Regions from separate parts of the Rhodococcus aerolatus genome, predicted to be linked through region 1. Evidence: predicted binding sites of a transcription regulator. Region 1 holds the regulator's gene; the other holds the start of a gene.
What was found. Region 1 encodes LexA, which represses DNA repair genes until DNA is damaged. Its sites were predicted from a motif close to CGAACANNTGTTCG; they were not measured.
Positions count from the first base shown of each region.

Region 1 (3,403 bases):
TCGCCACCGTCGTGCTGCTGCTCGCCGGCGCGGGAGCCGCGTCGGCCGCGCCGGGGCCCGTACCGGCCCCGCAGGTGCGGTGCACCCCGGACGACCCCCGGCTCACCGAGCTCTCCGGGATGGTCGCCCGGGACGGGGACGTCCTGGCGGTCGGGGACGGCGGCGCGGCGCCGCAGGTGGTGCACCTCGACGCCGGGTGCGCCGCGACGGGGACGACCACGGCCGACGTCGACCCCTACGACGTGGAGGACCTCGCCGCCGGCCCGGACGGGACGCTGTGGCTCGCCGACACCGGCGACAACCGCCGCGCCCGCGACACGGTGGCCCTGCTCGTGCTGGACAGTGCGGCGGTGGGCGAGACCGGGGTCGTGCTGCACCGGCTCACCTACCCCGACGGGCCGCACGACGCGGAGGCCCTGCTCGTCGGCCGGGACGGGGTGCCGCTGGTGGTCACCAAGGAGATCGGTGGCGCCGCCGGGGTCTACGCCGCCACCGGTCCGCTCGCCACCCCCGGCCCGACCCCGCTGGCGCGCGTGGGCACCGTGACGCTCGGGCCCACGAGCACGCCGGGTGGGCCGCTCGGGTCGTTCGGCTCGGTGCTGGTCACCGGGGGCGCGGTCTCGCCGGACGGCACCGCGCTGGCGCTGCGCACCTACACCGACGCCTGGGTCTACGACGCGCCCGACGGCGACCTGCTGGCCGCGCTGGCCCGGACCCCGCTGCAGGTCCCCCTGCCGACGAGCCGCAGGGGGAGGCGGTCGCGCTGACCGCGGACGGCACCCTGCTCTCGGCGGGGGAGCAGGCCGGGGGGTCGGCCGAGCCCCCGGTGCGGGAGGTGCCCGGCGTGGTGGCCGCGCTGCGGGGCGGAGCTGCGGGTCCCGTGCCGTCCCCGCCGGCCTCGCCGTCCCCGGGCCCGGCCGCGGTGGTGCCGTCCCGCCCGGGCACAGCGGCGGCCTCGCCCGAGGGCGCCGCCGGCGGGGCGTCGAGCCGGGTCGTGGTCGGGGTGGCGGCCGCCGTGGTCCTCGCCGCGGCGGGGCTGGCGCTGGCGGTCCGCCGCTCCCGGCGGTAGCCCGCAGCGCCTTCCCGCCGCGGGCCTACAGCCGCCGCATCACGGTGACGACCTTGCCGAGGACGGTGGCCTCGTCGCCGTCGATCGGCTCGAACGCGGGGTTGTGCGGGAGCAGCCAGACGTGGCCGTCGCGGCGTCGGAACGTCTTCACGGTGGCCTCGCCGTCGATCATGGCCGCGACGACGTCGCCGTTGTCGGCCACCGGCTGCTGGCGCACCACGACCCAGTCGCCGTCGCAGATGGCGGCGTCGACCATCGACTCCCCGACCACGCGGAGCAGGAACAGCGAGCCGTCGCCGACCAGCTCGCGGGGCAGCGGGAAGACCTCCTCGACGGCCTGCTCGGCCAGGATCGGCCCGCCGGCGGCGATGCGGCCGAGGACGGGGACGAAGGTCGGGGTCGGCAGCTCGGGACCGGCCTGGGCGACTGCGGCGAGCTGGTCGGCGTCGCGGTCCTCGCGGGCGGCGGGGGCCTCGCCGGGCATGCGGACGTCGACGGCGCGGGGCCGGTTCGGGTCGCGCCGCAGGTAGCCCTTGCGCTCGAGCGCCTTGAGCTGGTGGGCGACCGAGGACGTGGAGGTGAGGCCGACGGCGTCGCCGATCTCGCGCACGCTCGGCGGGTAGCCGCGGTCCTCCACGGCCTCCCGGATCACCTCGAGCACGCGGCGCTGGCGGGGGGTGAGCCCGTCGGCGGCGGGGACGGCCTCGTCGGTGGTGCCCGTCGCCGGGCCCGCGGCCCGCCCGCCGGTCGAGCCCCGTCGCCCGCTCGTCTCGCCACTGCTCATCGTGGTCGTCCTCCCTCTCGTCTGCCGCCTCGCCCCGCCCGCGCCGGGCGTGCCTGCGGTGACGCCGACGGTATCGCCGCGGAGGTCACGGTTCAAACATGTGTTCGACCGACACGCCGGTTGCCGTCGAGATTGTCGGGGCGTCCTGGTAGACATCGCTCAGTTGTTCGATCGAACGGGTGTTCGAGGTCGGCGGGAGCCGGTCCGCGGCCCGTACCGGAGCAGGAGGTCCGCCATGAGCACCACCACCACCAGGCCCGTCGTCACCGGTCCCGCCCCCGCCGGGGCCCTCCCCGGCTCCGCCGCGCGCTCGGGCGGCGTCCCCCGCACCCCGGTGCGGCCGGCCCGGTCCCGGGACACCACGCGCCCGGGTGGCCGGCTCACCGCGTACGGCCCGGTCACCACCACCGCGCGCCCCGCCCGCCCGGCGGCCGCGCCGACGGCGGCCCAGGTGCGCACCCGGGTCGGCACCGCCCTGTCCGTCCTCGCCCTGCTGGCCGCCCTGGTCGTCGTCGGGGTCTCCCAGCTGCTCGCCCCGGGCACCCCGGGGGTGCCCACGTCGACGGCCGTGGTCCAGGTGCAGCCCGGTGACACCCTGAGCGCCATCGCGGGCCGCGCGGCGCCCGACGCCCCGCGCCAGGCGGTCGTCGACCGGATCGTCGAGCTCAACGGGCTCGGCTCCCCGGCGGTCCGCGCCGGGCAGACGATCACGGTGCCCGCGGCCGCCGCGGTGGTGCGCTGACGCGACACGCCGGGTGACGCCGCCGACACGCCTGAGGGCGTGCTCGTTCACGCGGGAGGGGCGTTCCTGCTTGCCCCACAGCTGGTGCCGGGATTACTCTCCACCACAACATCTAGTACTTACACGGATGTAGTTAGTCCACAGGTTGGGGTGGGTTGTCCACCGCCGGCCCCCAGGCTGTGCACCGGTCCGTCCACAGGGCCGGGGGTCGGGGAGCGGGCACGGCACCCGTCCCACCACGGTCCTCGACGCCACCGGCCGGGGGAGGGAGCAGCACCGTGCACTGCCCGTTCTGCCGCCACTCCGACTCCCGGGTGGTCGACTCCCGCGAGGCCGACGAGGGCCAGGCGATCCGCCGCCGGCGGTCCTGCCCGTCGTGCGGCAAGCGGTTCACCACCGTCGAGACCGCGGTGCTCTCGGTGGCCAAGCGCAGCGGGGTGACCGAGCCGTTCAGCCGGGAGAAGGTGGTCCGGGGCGTGCGGCGCGCGTGCCAGGGCCGTCCCGTCGACGACGACCAGCTCGACCAGCTCGCCCAGCAGGTCGAGGAGCAGGTGCGGGCCGCCGGGTCGGCCGAGGTCGGCAGCCAGGACGTCGGCCTGGCCATCCTCGGGCCGCTCCGCGAGCTCGACGAGGTCGCCTACCTCCGGTTCGCCTCGGTCTACCGCGCCTTCACCTCCGCGGAGGACTTCGAGAAGGAGATCCGGTCGCTGCGCGCGGCCGACCCCGCCCCACCGACCGCCTGAGCAGCACCGCCCGCACGCCCCAGCCAGCAGCACCACCAGCACCGAGCACCCAGCACCCAGCACCG
Region 1 covers NZ_BAAGQZ010000052.1:51,984-55,386, reverse strand. Annotated here, with positions in the region: gene ACYVOF_RS19180 (hypothetical protein) at 12-767, shown strand; gene ACYVOF_RS19175 (hypothetical protein) at 881-1,069, shown strand; gene lexA (transcriptional repressor LexA) at 1,095-1,853, opposite strand; gene ACYVOF_RS19165 (LysM peptidoglycan-binding domain-containing protein) at 2,089-2,595, shown strand; gene nrdR (transcriptional regulator NrdR) at 2,874-3,338, shown strand.

Region 2 (3,403 bases), on a different contig from region 1:
CTAGCCAGGCCGCGCCGGTCCTAGAAGGGCGGCGGGTCATCGTCGGGTGGTGGGGGTGGTGGTGTCGGGGGTGGGTGGTCGTGGTCGTGCCACTGCCGGCGGGTGCGGTGGTTGTGCTGCAGGTCGTGGTGCTGGGTGAGGGCGTGGTCGAGGTCGTTCTCGAGCCCCCGCCTGTGACGGGTCCGGGGTGGTGTGCAGTCGGGTCGGTCTGCGGCGGGAATGGGGGGGCCGTGCTCGCCGGGGGTCGGGGGGAGTCCGTCGGGTCGGGTGGTGGTGGATTGTCCGGTGGGGCTGGTCCAGTGCTGGGTGCCGTCGGGGTCCATGGCCACGGTCCAGACGCCGGCGGTCTTGGCGCGGTGGTGGTGGCGGCACAGGCATCCCACGTTCACCACGGTGGTCCACCCACCGGCCCTGGGGTTGTCGTGGTTGTAGGGGATGACGTGGTCGAGGTCGCACCCGGTGGCCGGGACGGTGCAGCCGGGGAACCGGCAGTGCCCGTCCCGGTCGCGCACCAACGCGGCCAGGGCGGGTGAGGGGGTGTAGCGCAGCACCGACGGGTCGATGTCCGGGTCCGGGTGGTCCACGCACACCACCGGGCCGGTGGCCGCGGTCCGGCGCAGCGCGGCCGGGACCGCTGAGCTGCTGGTGCCGTCGGCTGGGCCGCTGATGACCATGCCGGCGGGTTGGGCCCGTCCGAGGTGGACGGGGGTGCCGTCGAGGGTGAGCAGGGCCCGCCAGGTGGCGTCGGTGGCCAACCGGCGGACGGTGTCGGGGTCGATGACCCCCAGCCGGCGCAGGATCCCGGGCAGGTCCGCGGCCCCGGCCAACGTCTCGGCGGCGACGATGACGTGGATCTCCGCCCGGGGGCGGGGCGGGGCCGGGTGGGACAGGTCGAGGCTGTCTCCGGTGAGCAGGCAGGCGTCGTGTCCGCAGGTGCACCGCAGCCGGCGGTCCCCGGCCATGACGGCGACGAGGGCGTCGGCCCGGCGCTGGGCCACCGTGCGCGGGTCCCGGGCACAGGGCCCGGCGGCGAGCTCGTCGAGCCGGGCATCGACCGCCCGCCCGTCCTGCGCCCCGAGCAGCCCGTGGACCCCGGCCATGCCGTCGGTCTCCGGGTACACCCGCACCTCGCGGTCCCCCACGGCCCGCCGCGCCCGGGCCCGCAGTAGGTCCGGGTCGACGGCGGCCAGCACCCGGTCACACGCGGCCCCGGCCGCCCCCGCGGTCAGGGCCCTACCCTGCACCCGGTCCAGCACCTGGGCCTCGACCCGGGCCCGCACCGCCGCATCGACCCCGGTGAGGTGGGTGAGCCGGTCCAACAGGGTGCGGCACACCACCCAGGTCAGGTCCCCAGCGGCCAACGCACGCCCGAGCGCGGGGACGTCGTCGCGCAGCTGCTCCCCGTGGAACACCACCAGCCGCGCCGCGTGCGTCGAGACCCCCAGCGCTTCCCCGACCTCCAGCACGGCGAACTCCGGCGGCGTCCGGGTCCGACCCGCGCCGCCGGTCCGCCACCAACCCCGCCGCCAACCGCAGCTTCGCCGCCGTCGCGGCCGACTCGGCCCGACCCGCAGCGCGCAGCGCCGCCACAGCAGCCGCCTCGGAAGTCAGGGTGTCGAACACGTGTGCGATTCTACGAGTGGGGACCGACAAGAACCACGACCAGAACCACCCTGTGGACAACCGCGGGCCAGCGCTCGGAGGACGGCGGCGCGGCCGCGGACCTACGCCGGCTCGGCCGTCCGGGTGACTGTGGTGCGCCCGCGCAGCCGGGTGCGGCCCTTGACCTTCCAGTGGTCGGCCTCCTCCGGGTCGGCCCGCTCCACCGTGCGGGCCGACGCCAGCACCCGGCCGCGGCGGGTCTTGGCCAGCTCGGTGAGGCGGGCCGCCTCGTTCACCGGGTCGCCGATCACGGTGTACTCGAAGCGTTGTGCCGCACCGATGTTCCCGGCCACCGCCTCGCCGGAGGAGATGCCGATGCCGAAGTCGAAGTCGATGAGGTCGCGCAGGGTGAGCCTCAGGTGCCGGGCCGCGGTCAGCGCGGCCCCGGCGGCGTCGTCGTGGTCGATGGGGGCGCCGAACACGGCCAGCGCGGCGTCACCCTCGAACTTGTTGACGAAGCCGTGGTGCTGGTCGACGACGTCGACGACGACGCGGAAGAACTCGTTCAGCGTCAGCACCACCTCGTCGGGCGGGCGCTCCGCGGCCAGCGCCGTCGACCCGACGAGGTCGATGAACAGCACCGCCACCTCGCGGACCTCGCCGCCGAGCCGGGTGCCGTGCTCCAGGGCGCGGCGCGCCACGTCCTGGCCCACGTGCTTGCCGAACAGGTCCCGCAGCCGCTCGCGCTCGGCGACGCCGCGGACCATGTCGTTGAACCCGACCTGCAGCTCCCCGATCTCGCTGCCGTCGTAGACGTCGACCGTGACGTTGACCCGACCCTCGCGCACCTCGGCCAGCGCCCGGCCCACCTGCTGCACCGGGTCGGTGATCGCCCGCACCGCGAGCGCGACCGCCCCGAGACCGACCACCAGGCCGAAGCCGCCGAGCACCGTGACCGGCACGGCCACCGACACCTGGTTGCCCTCGAGCACCCCGCTGAGCTGGGCGACGCCGACGAGGACCACCCCGACCAGGGGCACCCCGCTGCCCGCGGCCCAGGTGAGCAGCACCCGGGTGCGCACGCCCGGGGCGGTGGAGCGCACCGGCACCGCGGACTCCAGCGCCGCGGCGGTGACCGGCCGCAGCACCCGCTCCGCCACGAGGTACCCCAGGCTGCAGCTCGCGGCGGCCCCCATGGCGACGGTGAACGCCACCGCCCCGGCGAGCGTGGGCGAGCCGGGCGCGACGAGGGCGACGAACACCGCCCCGCCCACCGTCCACAGGGCACCGACGATGAGCAGCTGGCGGTTCGGCAGCCGCAGCGCGGCGTCGTGCTCGGCCTCGGTCGGCGGCCCGCCCCGGCGCCGCCACAGCACGACCGGCCCGACGGAGCGCAGGAACAGCACCGCGCCCACCACGGCGGCCAGCAGGACGTAGGCCCCGAAGACGACGACGGTCCGGGTGCGGTGCTCGCCGAACCCGGCCGAGGCGGTGACGGGGAAGGCGAAGCCCAGGATGACGAACACGATCGCGGCACCGACGGCGTTCGCGGCGACGTTGCCGGCGGCGTAGGACGACCAGGGGCTGCGCACCACCCGTCGCCACAGCTCCGTCACCCGGTGCACCCGGATCACCCTAGGCGGGGCGTCGACCGGGGGTCCGCTCTACCGTGTGCGGCGTGCGAGTCCTCCTCACCGGCGCGGCCGGCTTCATCGGCGGCCACGTCCGCGACGCCCTCACCGCGGCCGGGCACGAGGTGACGGGGGTCGACATCATGCTGGCCGCGGCGCACGGCGAGGGG
Region 2 covers NZ_BAAGQZ010000004.1:17,525-20,927, reverse strand. Annotated here, with positions in the region: gene ACYVOF_RS01695 (HNH endonuclease signature motif containing protein) at 21-1,466, opposite strand; gene ACYVOF_RS01690 (adenylate/guanylate cyclase domain-containing protein) at 1,725-3,218, opposite strand; gene ACYVOF_RS01685 (NAD-dependent epimerase/dehydratase family protein) at 3,272-3,403, shown strand, end outside.
Region 2: a site for LexA is predicted at 1,617-1,630, ahead of ACYVOF_RS01695 (HNH endonuclease signature motif containing protein). Genes of this name have one in related genera too.